Regions from separate parts of the Arthrobacter phoenicis genome, predicted to be linked through region 1. Evidence: riboswitches for the same ligand, from Rfam matches in the RefSeq annotation. Region 1 holds a riboswitch; the other holds the start of a gene.
What was found. Region 1 has a riboswitch for fluoride ahead of ABC337_RS12975 (inorganic diphosphatase). Riboswitches for the same ligand answer to the same signal wherever they lie in the genome.

Region 1 (7,432 bases):
CGGGCTGGACTACGTCCTCTCCCTCGGGGGCTACGCCGCCGTCGGGCCGGGGCCCGCCGCGGCGGCCACCGCCCCCGCCCATCTCCAGCGCCTGCTCGACGCCCTGGACCCGAACCCGTCGTTCGCCCTGTTCCCGGACTGGGGCATCGCGGGCTGGAACAGCGCCTACGCGGCCCTGTTCCCCAACATCGCCACCGTGCCCGCCGCCGACCGGAACCTGCTGTGGCTCGTCTTCACCGACCCCTACGTCCGGGACCTTCTGCCGGATTGGGAGGTGACCAGCCAGCGGTTCCTGGCCGAGTTCCGTGCCGAAACCGGGCAGCGCCTGGGCGACGTGGACGTCAGGAACCTGGTGGAACGGCTGAAGTCCGCCAGCCTGGAGTTCAAGGAAGGCTGGGACCGGTACGACATTCTCGGCTTCGAATCGCGGGAGAGGGTCTTCCGCCACCCGAGCGTCGGCACACTGCAGTTGGAGCACCATCAGCTCTCCCCCTCGGACCGGCCGGACCTTCACCTGGTGGTCTACACGCCGGCTCCGGGCAGCGGGGCCGACGTCCGCATGAGGCGCCTCATCCCATTCGATGGCTGAGTGGTAGTGTCCTCGACGGAGAAGGCGTAAGTGGGTGCGGCCGCACCCGCGATCGCAGCGTCCCGCGCTGGCCGCTATGCGACTTCCAGGATGCCGTGCCTGCGATAGAAGAGCACCTTCACTCGATCGAGGATGAACATAACCACCACCGTCACGACCGCCACAATCAGCAGCGCCGGCCCCGGGACGGGGCTGGTGAACACTCCCGACAGGACTAAGAGGGTCGTGAGCACGATGTTGCCCGCGACGACGCTTCCCACCCACCGGCCGGGTATCGACTTCCAGAATGCGTTGCGGGTGCGTGTCATCAGGATGGTGACCATGGCCGAGTAGATCAGGTAGGCGAACAACAGCGCGCTGACCTGCCCGGGTTCGAGCCTCTGGACGTCCAGGCAATACCACAGCAGGCCGAGTCCGACCACGACCCACCCGACCGTGAAGATCGCGGCGGTGCGTGCCAGCCGCGGCATGTCCCACCGTTCCGGACTGCTGGAGGCACCGGCCCGGTCGGTGCCCAGGGTGAGAGTGACAAGGTCATTGAGGATCACGATGAGAACGATGAGACTCAGGGAGACGGGGAAGAACCCGGCCAGGATGAATCCGAAAGTCAGCAGGGCCGCCAGCTCGGCGGTACGGGCGAGTTTGGTGATGGTCCAGGTCATCATCCGCCGGTACACCCGGTGCCCGCTGTCGATGACGTCCGGGACGGCGCCCAGGCCCTCACCGGTGAGCACGATGCGGGCGGCGGCTTTCGCCACGTCAGTGGCGGAGCCGACGGCGATCCCGACATCCGCCTGCTTGAGCGCGGGGGCGTCGTTGATTCCGTCACCGGTCATCCCCACGACGTGCCCGGCCTTCTGCAGGGCCACGACCACGGCATGTTTGTCCTCGGGGTAGACCTCGGCGAGCACATCGAAGGCGGCCGGGTCGTTGATTGCATCCTGTCGGGTGCCGGTCCGCTCACCCACGCCGACCTGCGCGGCGATGGCCCGCGCGGTGCGCACGCTGTCGCCGGTGATCATGATGATGCGCACGCCGCGGTCTGCCACCTGCTGCAGGACGTCCTTGGCGTCCTCGCGTGGCGAGTCCGCCAGCGCGACAAGCCCTCGCACCCGCAGCCCGTCCTCGTTGGGACCGGTGGCAACGGCCAGGACCCGCGCCCCCGTAGTGGCCAGCGCGTCGACCTGCTCGGCGTAGTCGGCCGGAACGCCCGCCAGCTCGACCAGCACAAGCGGGGATCCGAGCACGACTGCGGCCTGGATGCCATCGTCCTGCGTGATGCGTGCCTTCGATACCTTCGCCACCGGGTCGAATCCGTTGAACCACGACCGCGTGAACGACTCCGGAGCCTGATACTGCGCGGCGCGGGTGATCGCCGCGCTAATGGTGTCGGCTGCGTCCGCGTCCGTCGCGGCCGCAGCCAGCCGCAGCACCTCGGAGCCGGACAACCCGTCGAAGCCCCGCAGGTGCGCAATTTCGGGCCGGTTCCGTGTCAGCGTGCCGGTCTTATCCACCAGCAGCACATCCATGGCAGCGGCTTCCTGGACGCCTGAAAGCCCTACGACCAGCGCGCCACGACCAGCCAGGGCCCGGGCCTCCAACGAGTTCGCCACGGTGAAGCTGGAAGGCATTGAAATGGGGATGGTGGCGATGAACAGGATCACCAGGAACGGCAGCAGTTCCAGCCACGACTCGGCACGGATCACAGCGGCGGCCACGAGGATAATCGCGAGTCCAACGTCGAGGAACGCGAGGTAACGGACGATCGTGAACAGCAGCTTCTGCAGCCTGCCCGGAGGCTCGGCGGTGCGGACCAGCTGGGCAGTCTTGCCGTAAGAGCTGGACGCCCCGGTGGCGCTCACGGTACCAATCGCAGCCCCGTGGCTGATCGTCGCGGCTTGGGAGAGCATGTCACCGGCGGTCTTGGTGACGTCGGCCGACTCCCCGGTGAGCGCGGACTCGTCCACCTTCACCGTGCCCTGGTCGACGCGGACATCAGCGGGCACGATGTCGCCCACAGCAACGTAGACGACGTCGCCCGGCACAACCTCCCGGGAGGGCAGAATGACCCAATGGCCGTCCCGGAAGGCGCGGGCGCTGACCTGTAAGTGCCGGTGAAGAAATCCAATCGCTCGCGACGCCCTCGACGCTTGCACCTGCCCGGTAATTGCTGAGAACACCAGCAGCAGGAACACGAACAGTGCTTGAACGGTCTTGCCGAGGGCCAGTTCGAAGATGATCGCAGCTTCCAGGAGCCACGACACCGGGTCCCACATCCGCTTCAACGTTCCCAACACGGGGCCCGTTCGCTTCTCCGGAACCTCGTTGTAACCGTGCTCGGCGCGACGCTCTGCCACCGCGGCGGCGTTCAAGCCGCCCCCGGAGTAGCTCGCTTCGAGAGTGCTCAGTTCGTTTTCGGACGTCATGGACTCTCTCCCTCTCGGATCCGGACGGCCATATGGCCGGCGGCACTCGGCCGGAGCCAGCCCCCGTGACGGAGAGGACGCAACTGTTTAGCGGCGAATCTTCCCGGGGCGCGCATTCCTACGAACCTCGCGCCAGCCGGTGGTGCCGAGTAAGGCGCGTCAACGAAGGGCGAGGAGGCATGCGCGCGTTATTGCGCTTAGGCCGGTCCCTCCGCGGACTGCTCCTGCCAGCGCTTACAGCAGGCGTCGATGATGGTGATGGCCTCCTCGACCCGGCCCCAACCAAGGACCCGGGTAGTTGATCCCTGCTGAAAGTCTTTGTAGTGGTTGAAGTGGTGCTCTATTTGCTCCCGCCATCTCGTGCCGAGGTCATCCAGGGACCGGACCCTTTGTCCGGTGTCCCTTTCGTCGGCGGGGACGATGACGATTTTGTAGTCGGGGTCGTTCCCATCGAGGAAGTTAAGCAGCCCGAGGATCCGACCGTGGACAACCAGCCCGGTGGGCAGCGGTTCCCTGGTTACACAGAGAATGTCCAGTTCGTCTCCGTCCTCGTCCAGGGTTTGTGGGATAAAGCCATAGTTGACGGGTTTGGCAAAAATCATGGGATCGACCCGGTCCAGGTGGAACGCTCCGGTCCTTCTGTCCCATTCGATTTTGTGGCTTGATCCCATGGGGATGTCGATGACACCCGTGACCAGGCCGTTCCGGTAGTCCCCGCAGTCGTAGAGTGCATTGAAATCAGTCATGATGCCCCCTCCGAAGCCTCTTCGAACCGGGCCCCGATCCATACCGGCGGGTTGCGGGTTGGGCGGTGGAACGCAGCGGCTAGGTTCAGTTGCGGCGGGGGGCCGAAAATGGTCATGGCTTTCCTGTCCAGGCATGTATCACCAAACAGGAACTATCAGCCGGGTCGGCGGTTCGGACAGAAAAGCCATCTCTGTCCCGGCGAGATCCATCACCGTTCCAATAATCAACCACAACAGCCCCACCGGAGGCAAGGGACGGCTGCGTTTTTCGTCGTCCACGGCTGGATGGGCCCGGACCGGCTCGACGCCCGGTTGCGGGACAGGGGGCAGGTCCAGGCTTAGGACGTCCGTTGCGTCCCGGTGGCGACGACCGGGGGCGCAGCGGTGCGTTCATCGGTGACGGCGTCGGTATCGACGGTGTTGCCGGGATCGGCGGGGCCGTGCTGGTCCTTGAAGATGCGCAGGTACAGGTCTTTGCCGTAGCTGGTCGGTGTCGGTTCGCCTTGCTGCAGTTTGAAGGTGCGTCGTCCGTCCTCCCGTCGTTCGGCCTGCAGGAACAGTGCCCCGGGCAGATGGCGGGTGAACAGCGAGTGGGCAAGGTCGAACATGTGGGTGACAAAGAATACGCGGACCCCTGATTCAGCCAGGGCAAAGATCACGTCCCGGGCTATGCCGGAGCCTTCACGTTCGTTGGTGGCTGCGAAGGACTCGTTGAACAGAACCATGGAAGAGCTGGTGAGCCTGCACGCGATGGTGTCCATGCGGGCCAGTTCCTCATCGAGCTTTCCGCTGGTTAGGCTGGCGTCTTCTTCCCTCTTGAAGTGCGTGTGCAGGCTGTCGCAGGGGGTGGAGCTGAAGTAGTCGGCACAGACGAACATTCCGGCTTGCATCATCAGCTGGGCCAGTCCGACGGCGCGCAGGAAGGTGGACTTCCCGCCTTGGTTGGCGCCGGTGATGATTACTATGCGCTTGCCGTCAGCAGGAAGGTCATTGCCGGTGACGTTGGTGCCGGCCAGGGCGAGGGTAGGGTCGCTGAGGGCACGGGCCGAACACACCGGGGCCTTCCCCGCTTCATAGGATTCAGGTTTGGGTATGCACAGTGGGGCGCCGACGGTTTCGAGCTGCTCACGCAGGTTCAGGCAGCCGATGTAGAAGCCCAGTTCGTTCCGCAGCGCCGTGAAGAAATCGACGATGTGGTCGTCGGCCTGCGCCAGGGCGTTGGCGGCAAGGTTCAGGCCGCGGTCCCGCAGGGCGGAGAGGGCACGGTAGCCTCCTTCGTCCCGGTCAGGGATCTGGAAGGACAGCGCTGAACGGTCCGGGACAAACCACTGGCGCAGCAGCCGCTGGAGCTTACCGCCCGGGATGGCCTCGGATCTGCGCAGCCTGTAGCCCGTGCCTTCGTTGGCCACCCCGAGCCCGGCGCTGATCTCCACGCCGCCCCGGAATTTCAATCTCCGCAGGTGGACGTCGACGGCGTCGAAATATTCGTCGTTGAGCTCATCGGTGATCATCGTGAGGAACCGGTTCATCCCCGGGGACGCGAAGTGCCCGCGGGACGCGCCGGCCAGACGGCGCAGCTCGCGCAACACGACCATCAGGGCGTTCAAGGATTCGATGGACCGGCTCAGCACCGCCGCGGGATAGTTGTTAAAGATGCTGCGGTAGATCTTCTTCTCTGCCTCGACCGCTTCCACGGCCAGGCCATAGAGCTTCCGGACGGTGGCCGGGTGTTCCAGGCAGTCCAAGAGGACTTGTTGACGGTAGATGATCTCGTCCGGCTCCCTCATACCCGCCAGGACCGTCCGCAGGGACACATCACGGAGGAACTCATCGCCGCGCGCCATGGCCTCGATGACCGGGGCGAGGGCGAGGTCGCCGATGATGTCAGGGGCATTGGCAGGCAGGTCAGCCGGCGGTGCAGGGTCATAGGTGCGGTAGAGCAGGAATGCCTTCATGACCGTATCCGTTCTTTGAGCGACTCATAGTTCAAGCCGTATTTGCGGGCCAGGACCTTGGCGTACGCGCGGCCGTCGGCCCGCCGCCGGACGACTTTGAAGGTCCGGACCGAGGGATCCTCGGGCAGGACGGTGCTGACCATGCTCACCGTGGTGGCGCTGACTGAGGCCAGCTCCTCCACGAACGTCACGCACACACAGATCAGGTCCAGGACAACGATGCGTCCGAGCACTTCCCGGCCCAGGTAGATGGCGTCGTTCAATGTGGTGGAGGTGAAGATTTCGTTCAGAATGATGACGCTGCGCGGCGTCGCCTGGGAAAGAACCCGCTGGACCCTGATCAGGTCATCCTCGAGTTTGCCCCGCAGGTCCATCCGGTTCTCTTCACGCTCAAAATGGGTGTAAATCCCGTCCGGAAGGAAAACCCTGGCGCGTGTGCCCGGAACGGGCACACCCAGCGCGGCAAGGTAATGCAGCTGGCCTACGGTCCGGGCGAAGGTCGTCTTTCCGCCCTGGTTCGGGCCGGACACAATGAGGATCCGTTCGGCGCCGTGCAACTCGACATCATTGGTGACCACCGGAGCCTTCTCGCGGACCAGGTTCACGGCAAGGGCGAGGTCGAAGGCATCCGCGGCGCTGGTCTGCTTGGAAGTGACCGATACCTCCGGGTAGCAGAAGCTAAGGCCCGCGTCTTTCAGGGGCCGTATGTGGCACAGATACGAGATGTAGAACTGGATTTCGCGGTCGAAACGGGTGATGGTCGGGTTCTGGAATGACGTGTATCTGGTGCAGAAGTCGTTGAGCCGGTCAAACGTGTCGGCGAACAGGATCGCTACACGGTCAAGCACCTGCGCCTCGACATGGTCCAATTCGACCGGCGTCGGGAGTTTGCTGCGGTAGTCCTTCACCGCACCTTGCCGGAACCTGGCAAACGTAGCTTCCACTTCGGCGGTGTAGTCCACTTCGTCCCGGTAGGGGCTGACGCTGACGTGTCCCCCGTCGATATGGATTTTGTAGGAGACCGCGTCCAGGTCGGCCCGGATCCGGTCGGCCTCTGTCCGGATCCGGGTAAAGAAACCTGACGAGGTGTAGGCGTCCAGGAAAGCGGTCAAGGCCCTGAACCCGGGCGACTGCAGGCCCAGGGCGGAAAGTTCCCCGCGCAGGCCGGTCACGGCTGAACAATAGGTCCGGGCCGCAGCCAGGACCAGTGCCTGTTGCTGCAGCCTGTAATGAAGCTTCCCTGCCTGGGCCAGCTGCTCGCGCACACTCTGCATCCCGCTGCTGAACCTTTCAACCGCATCCAGGCAGGACGGGATTTCCAGATCACGGAACACCTCATGCCGGAAGGCCACCGTTTCCGCATCCCGGCATGGGGAGTGGAAGAACGGGACAAGGTCATACCCGGCACGACCGGAAGTGACCGCCCCGATGATGGCATCAAGCTGCAGGTCCTTCAGGGTCTCCAGGAACAATGGCCCCTCACCATCGGGCACCACCCCGAGAACACTTACTGCCATGGCACCAGCGGTCCTGGCGGTGAACGTTACGGGGCCAAGCGTCGGCGCGGCACCACGATGGATTCCCCCTGTGGGGACTTCTTCGGGAAAGACCGGCATGTCAGGGCTCCGTCCGCCGAGAACTTCGGACAGGAACCATAGGCCGGGAGGCAGTTTGAACCGGGTATCCTGTCCGGTCCGGGCGGGATCCACCGCCTGA
Region 2 (7,432 bases), 2.7 Mb from region 1:
GGATCCCGTCCGCCCCGGGGTAGGTGCCGAAGTAGCTGTCGAAGGACCGGTTCTCCTGGGTGATGATCACCACGTGCTTGATCTTGGCGATGCCCTGGGGCGGTGCCTGCAGCAGTTGAAGTCCGCCCACGACGTTTCCGATCAGCCCGGTGCCGCCCATTCCGGCGCCGGCGAGCACCGCTACCAGCACCAGCAGGGCCACGGTCGAGCCGGCGGCGATCACCAGGCGGCGCCGCCCGAACCGGCCGAGAGGGCCGTGGAGGGTGCGCCGGCTCATGGCTGCCCCTGGGATCCGGAGCGGTAGACGTCGCTGCCGAAGGCGTTGACCCCGGGCTCGGCCGCGCCGGCCAGGCGGGGCAGGCCGAAGATGTCTTCCATGCTGGCCAGCAGGCTGTAGTGGTTGTACGCCCGGTCCGAGCTGGCGCCCGGGACCGTGAACGGCGAGAGCACCAGGGCCCCGACCTTGCCTCCCGCCGTGCCGCCGGTGACGCCCGACGACGGTCCGACGGCGCCGCCGTCGGCCTCGTCGAATGTGATCACCAGCATCCCGTCCTGCTGGTAGGCGGGGGAGGCGAGGATGGCCGGGACCTGGCTCTTCAGCCAGGCGTCTGCGGTGCCGAGGCCGCCCGCGGTGCCGTCCACGCAGGGGCTGTCGTGGCCGTCGTGGCAGAGGTTTGGCGTGATGTAGGACAGGTTCGGGGTGGTGGCGGCGGAGGTGAGGTCATGCGCCAGCGACGAGTAGTTGACGACGTTCCGGCCGCAGCTGGAGCCGTCCGTGATGGAGCGGAAGTAGACGAACGGGTTGTGCCGGGTGGCGTACTGGTCGCCGGCGGAGGCGGCGACGTGGGTGTCCACGGCGCCCGTTTCAGGGTGTTCGCACGGGGAGGTCATGTCCTCCATGTAGCCGCGCCAGGTCTTGTGCGCCGCGTCCAGTTGGCCGGCGAGGGTGGGAACGTCGGCCGGGAAGAGGCACCCGTCGCCCAGCAGTTGGCCCTGGGAGTCCAGCCCCGTGCCGCTGAAGGGCGTGTAGGTGTGGCAGTCATGTTCGGTGCTGGTGTTTGGCGGCTGGCCGGAGATCTGGGCCAGGTAATTCGGCAGCGAGTTGTGGGAGATGCCGTAGTAGCTGTCCAGCAGGACGCCCTGGGAGCGCAGGGTACCGGCCAGGTAGGGGGCGGGGGAACCGCTGTCCCAGACCCGGTCGAAGCCCTTGTTCTCAAGGTTGATCACGAAGATGTGCCCGGGCGTCCCGGTCCGTTGCGGCGCGGCGGCGGGGGACTGGCAGGCCGTGACCGCGGTGAGGAGCAGGGCGAGCAGGAAGGCGGCCCGTGCAGTGCGGCGGTGCGCGCTCCGGTGCGGAAGCAGGGTCACGGTCAGCTCCTCTCGGGACCGCCGGGGAAGACGTTTCCGCGCCTCCGGGTGGAGGAGCAACGGGGTACCCGGTTCAAAAACTGTGCCATGCCGCGGAGGCTCCGCTCCCGCGTGAAGCCTGTGAGTTCCCCTTGAATTTCGGTAGCCCGAAAATTCCGGGTGCCTTCCCGGCTACTCGGCGCTGGGCCGGCGGCGCTGCTGCTTCGTCGCGGAGCGCAGTTTCTTCCCGGCCAGCCGCCGCCGGGTGGAGCCGCGGGTGGGGGAGGTTTTGCGCCGGGCAGCGGGCCCGGGCGCCAGCGCCTCCGCCAGCAGGTGCGCCAAGCGGGCCGCGGCGGCCTCCCGGTTGCGGAGCTGGGACCGGCGCTCGGAGGCGGCGACGGTCAGGACACCGCCGGTCAGCCGGCCCTCCAGCCGGCGCGCCAGCAGCTCCCGCTGGTCTTCCCGCAGCGAGGGCGATCCGGTGATATCCCAGGACAGTTCCACCCGGCTGTCCGAGGTGTTCACGTGCTGGCCGCCGGGGCCGGAGGAACGCGAGAACCGCCAGCGCAGTTCCGACGCCGGGATTGTCAGGGAATGGTTCACCTCCAGGTCCATGCCACCAGCGTGTCACAGAACAGCGGGCCGTCGGCGAAACGATTGGCGGGCGACCCGGAGCCGCACCCGCCGCCGTCGGGCTACTCAACCGGCCGTCCGCCCTGCGGTGCGGCGTGGCGCGGGGCCGGGTGCGGCGTGTAATCTCTGAACACGGCGATGGATCCCGCCGGAACGGCCTGCACTCCGCACCCCGTTCGAACCGCCTCCTGGCTGATGGTTCCTGCCTTTGCACCAACGAAGGTGGGTGACCCGTGCTGACAGCCGCGTCGCCGCGACGCCTCACACAGACGCCACAGGACAGGAGCATCATGACACCTACAGGACCCGTCCCCGGTCCGGCGGACCCCGCCGCCGGGCAGCATTCCGCTTCCGAACACACCTCCGGCCCCGTCGATCGCATCGCCGGGCCCGTCGTCATGGGCGCGGTCCCGGGACAGCCCCAGGCCGTCGCCCACCGGGCCGCCGAGCTTGCCCTCAGCCTGGGTGTTCCCCTGATCTGCGCCTACGTGGATGTCAGCAGCTACCTCGCCGACGACCAGGCCGGCCACGACGGGACCCGGCCGATCGATCCCGACGGCATCGACGACGACGTCGAGGGGATCGCCGCGGCGCTGAAGGACCGGCTGGGGGAGACCCTGGACGCCGGCGGCGTGCCCTGGTCCTTTGTCGCCCTGGCCGGGGACCCAGCGCGGGCACTCGGCCGGCTCGCCGAGGCCAGCGGCGCCTCGATCATCGTTGTCGGGACGCGGGAGCGCGGCCTCGGCGCCCGTTTCGAGGAGCTGTTGGTCGGCTCGGTGGCGGTGCACCTGACCCACCGCCAGCACCGCCCTGTCCTGGTGGTCCCGCTCGCCCCGCAGCCCCGGCACCACGCGCGGGAGGACCGGTAATGGAACCCCGCACCCCGGACACCGTTCCCGGCGCCCGGCCGGACGGCACCCACGCCGTCGCCCCCGGCACCGGACACTCCGCGCAGGAGCCGGCACGCAGCCGGCGCCCGCTGCACCTGCACCCGGGCTTCCTGCTGCTGGTGGTGGCCGGCGGGATCGCCGGAACGCTGGCCCGCTACGGGCTCGGTTCCATCCTGCCCGCCCCCGGCGGCTGGCCGCTGCCCACGCTCGTGATCAACCTGGCGGGGGCATTCCTGCTGGGCCTGCTGCTGGAGGCCCTGATCCGCCGGGGCCCCGACGCCGGACGGCTGCGCGTCATGCGGCTGCTCCTGGGTACCGGGTTCATGGGCGCCTTCACCACTTACAGCACCCTGGCCCTGGAAAGCAACGGACTGCTCGCCGCCGGCCGCTCCCTCGACGCGCTGGCGTACGTGGGAGCCTCCCTGGTGGGCGGTTTCCTCGCCACCTTCGCCGGCATCCGGCTGGCCTCCGCGCGGCAGGGGGCACCCGAATGAGCCTGGTCACCGTCGCCCTGCTGGGCCTGGCCGGCGGCCTCGGCGCAGCCTCCCGGTTCCTGCTGGACGGACTGATCCGCAGCCGGGTCCGCGCCGCCCTCCCCGTGGCCACCATCGTCGTCAACGTCACCGGCTCCTTCCTCCTCGGCCTGATCGCCGGGGCCGTCGGAGCCCACGCCGCACCGGCGGAACTCCAGCTGATCGCCGGGACCGGGTTCCTGGGCGGCTACACCACCTTCAGCACCGCCAGCTTCGAGACGGTGCGCCTGGTCCAGTCCGGCCGGTCCGGGCTGGCGCTGGTCAACGGCCTCGGCACGGCCCTCGCCGCGGTCGGTGCGGCCGCCGCCGGCCTTATCCTGGGCGGGCTGCTGTGAGCTCCTCCGACCAGCCGGCACAGGCCGCGCCGGCAACGGCCGCGCGCCGGGAAAACCGGTTCGGCCCGATGGGCTTCGTCCTGTCCTTTGGTGTGGTCAGCATGCTGGCCGACGTCGTCTACGAGGGCGCCCGCGCCATCACCGGACCGTATCTGGCCACCCTCGGCGCCAGCGCCGTGATGGTCGGCTTCATCACCGGCGTCGGCGAGGCCGTGGCGCTGGTCCTCCGGCTCGGAACCGGGCCGCTGGCGGACCGCACGCGCAAGTACTGGCCGCTGACCATCACCGGGTACGCCCTGACCGCCGTCGCCGTCCCGCTGCTGGCCCTCGCCGGGTCCCTCTGGCAGGCCTCCGCCCTGGTGATCACCGAACGCTTCGGCAAGGCCGTCCGGACCCCGGCGCGCGACACCATGCTCTCCCACGCCGGGGCGACGCTGGGCCGCGGCCGGGCCTTCGCGATCCACGAGGCGCTGGACCAGTCCGGCGCGCTGGTGGGCCCGCTCCTGGTAAGCCTGATGATCGCGGTTTCCGGCTACCAGCTCGGCTTCGGCATCCTGGCCATCCCGGGCGCGCTGGCCATCGCCGCGGTCGTCCTGCTCCGGCGCTTCGTCCCGGCCCCCGAGCGGTTCGACGCCGGCCTGGCCGGCGACGGCGAGGCCGCCAATGCAGCCGCCCGCGTGATAGTGCCCGCGGCATCGGCTGGCCGAACGCCGCTGCCGGCCCGGTTCTGGTGGTACAGCGGCTTCACTGCCGTGTCCATGTTCGGGTTCTCCACCTTCGGCGTGGTCTCCTACCACCTGGAGGTGGCGAAGGTGCTGGCGCCGGCGCTGATCCCCGTGACCTACGCCGTGTCGATGGGCGCGGCGGCCCTGGCGGCGCTGGCCTCGGGCGCGCTGTATGACCGGATCGGGTTGCGCGGGCTGCTGGTGGCCCTGCCGCTCACCGCCGCCGTGCCGTTCCTGTCCTTTTCGGACTCGCCAGCCCTGGTGTGGGCGGGGGCGGCGGTCTGGGGCGCGGCGCTCGGCATCCACGAATCCACGCTGCGCGCCGCCGTCGCGGACCTGGTCCCGGCCGCCCGGCGCGGCACCGGGTACGGGATTTTCACCGCCGTCTATGGCCTCGCCTGGCTCGCGGGCTCGACGATCATCGGCGCCCTGTACGCGACGTCCCCTGCGGGGCTGGCGTTCTTCACGATCGCCACCCAGGTGGCCGCCCTGCTGGTCTTCATCCCGCTGTTGCGTTCCGGCGCGGGACGGCCCGCCGCGCCGGCGTAGGCGCCTACCCTGCCGGGTCGGCGGCGAGTTCGCGCTTGAGGATCTTGCCGCTGGGACCCAGCGGCAGTTCATTCAGCAGCCGGATGATGCGCGGGTACTTGTAAGCGGCCAGCTGCGAGCTGGCGAACTCGACCAGTTCCGCCTCCGTCACCGTGGCCCCGGCGTCGAGCACGATCGCCGCGGCGACCTCCTGGCCGTGGACCTCGTGCGGGACACCGTAGACGGCGGCGCTGACAACCTGCGGGTGGGTCAGCAGCAGCTCCTCGACCTCCCGCGGGTAGACGTTGTAGCCGTTGCGGATGATCATGTCCTTTTTGCGGTCCACGATGGTGAGGTAGCCGTCGTCGTCCTTGGTGCCCAGGTCGCCGGTGCGGAACCAGCCGTCGACGACGGCGTCCGCGGTGGCCTCGGGACGGTTCAGGTAGCCCTTCATCAGCAGGTGGCCGCGGACCACCAGTTCGCCGAGCTCGCCGTTGGGCAGCAGCTCGATGCTCTCCACGGTCTCGGCCCGGGCGATTTCGATGTCCACGCCCCAGATCGGGATGCCGATGGTGCCCGGCCGCGGCGTCATGCCGACGTGGTTGAACGCCGCTACCGGGGAGGTCTCGGTCAGGCCGTAGCCCTCGTGGATCTCGATGCCGAACACGTCGCGGAACCGGTCCATCACCGCCAGCGGCAGCGACGCGCCGCCGGAGATGCCGTAGCGCAGGTCCGCCGGCCGCACCGACGTCGACTTCGCGGCCTCCAGCAGCGCCACGTACATGGTGGGCACCCCGACGAAGACGTTGACCTTGTGCTTGGCCACGAGCTCCAGGGCGCCCTGGCCGGTGAACCGCGGCAGCAGCACCACGGTGGCGCCGGCGCGCAGTCCGGCGTTGAGGACCACTGTCTGGCCGAAGGTGTGGAAGAGCGGCAGGCCGCCGAACAGCACGTCCCCGGGCTTGAAGTCCATCACGCTGGTCAGGATCACGGAGGTCTGCTCCACCAGTGCGAAGTGTGTCCCCAGCGCACCCTTGGGCTTGCCCGTGGTGCCGGAGGTGTAGAGGATCGTGGCGGTGTCCGAGGGGCGGCTGGGTTCGTAGCTGCGGATCGGTTCCGCCGCGGCGGCTTCCGCCTCGAGCCGGGGCAGGTCGCCGCCCTCGGGCGACATGACCGTCAGGACGTCGACGCCGCTGGCCGCGGCCCCGGCGGCGCCCTCGGCCAGGAGGGCATCGGCGCAGATCATCAGCCGCGCGCCGCTGTCCTGGAGGACGTACTCGATTTCGCGGGCCTTGAGCAGGGCGTGCACCGGCACCACGATCGCGCCGAGGGCCAGCACCGCGTAGTAGACGCGGGCGAAGTCCGGCACGTTCGGGATCAGCACGGCGACGGCGTCGCCCGGGCCGATGCCGCGGGCGCGCAGGGCGCCGGCGTACTCGCGGGTCTGCCGCCAGAGATCGCCGTAGCTGGTCCGGTCCTCCCCGACGATCAGGGCCGTGCGGTCCGGGGAGCGGCGGGCGGATTCCGCCAGGATCGCCGCGACGGAAATGGTGGCGAAACCGTCGCCGCTGGTGGTGTTGGTCATGTCCTGCTTCTTCGTCTGAGGGGGTGGTTAGGCTTTGAGGACCAGGGCGTCGCCCTGGCCGCCGCCGCCGCAGAGGGCGACGACGCCGGTGCCGCCGCCGCGGCGCTTTAGGGCGAGTGCCTGGTGCAGGACCAGGCGGGCCCCGGAGGCGCCGACGGGGTGGCCGAGGGCGATCGCGCCGCCTTCGGCGTTGACGACGTCGGTGTCGATGCCCAGGTCGTTGGCGGACTGGATCAGCACGGAGGCGAAGGCCTCGTTGATTTCCACCAGGTCCAGGTCCTTGGCGTGCAGCCCCTCCTGGGCGAGGGCGCGGTCGATGGCCCGGGCCGGCTGGGAGTGCAGGGAGCCGTCCGGACCGGCGGTCTGGCCGTGGGCGCCGATCTCGGCGATCCACTCGAGGCCGGCGGCGATCGCGGCTTCCTTGCTGGCGATGACGAGGGCCGCGGCACCGTCGGAGAGCGGCGAGGCGGAGCCGGCGGTGATGGTGGCGGCGGCGTCCTTGGAGAACGCCGGGCGCAGCTGCGCGAGGGACTCGGCGGTGGTGTCGGCGCGGATGCCCTCGTCGTGCTCCAGGGTCAGGGCCGGGCCCTTCCGCTGGGGTACCTCGATGGGGGCGATTTCCTCGGCGAGGATCCCGGCGGCGCGGGCGGCCTCGGCGCGCTGGTGCGAGCGGGCCGCGACGGCGTCCTGTTCCTCGCGGCTGATCTGCCGTTCGACGTTGCCGGCATCCGTGGCCTCGCCCATCAGCTTTCCGCTGACCGGGTCCTGCAGGCCGTCGTGGTTCAGGGAATCGAGCATGGGCGCGTCGCCGATCACGACGCCGGCGCGCAGTCCGGGGACCAGGTGCGGGGCGTTG

Region 2: linked by a shared signal. The riboswitch ahead of ABC337_RS00195 (universal stress protein) and the one ahead of ABC337_RS12975 (inorganic diphosphatase) in region 1 are both predicted to bind fluoride.

What each region holds. Positions count from the first base shown of each region.
Region 1 covers NZ_JBDFMK010000001.1:2,745,529-2,752,960, reverse strand. The annotation lists gene ABC337_RS12985 (helix-turn-helix transcriptional regulator) at 1-589, shown strand, start outside; gene ABC337_RS12980 (HAD-IC family P-type ATPase) at 664-3,015, opposite strand; gene ABC337_RS12975 (inorganic diphosphatase) at 3,213-3,761, opposite strand; fluoride riboswitch at 3,901-3,984, opposite strand; gene ABC337_RS12970 (MutS-related protein) at 4,100-5,716, opposite strand; gene ABC337_RS12965 (MutS-related protein) at 5,713-7,425, opposite strand.
Region 2 covers NZ_JBDFMK010000001.1:33,964-41,395, reverse strand. The annotation lists gene ABC337_RS00210 (phospholipase C) at 1-277, opposite strand, end outside; gene ABC337_RS00205 (alkaline phosphatase family protein) at 274-1,368, opposite strand; gene arfB (alternative ribosome rescue aminoacyl-tRNA hydrolase ArfB) at 1,540-1,962, opposite strand; fluoride riboswitch at 2,106-2,192, shown strand; gene ABC337_RS00195 (universal stress protein) at 2,271-2,849, shown strand; gene ABC337_RS00190 (fluoride efflux transporter FluC) at 2,849-3,364, shown strand; gene crcB (fluoride efflux transporter CrcB) at 3,361-3,738, shown strand; gene ABC337_RS00180 (MFS transporter) at 3,735-5,012, shown strand; gene ABC337_RS00175 (long-chain-fatty-acid--CoA ligase) at 5,017-6,576, opposite strand; gene ABC337_RS00170 (acetyl-CoA C-acetyltransferase) at 6,604-7,432, opposite strand, start outside.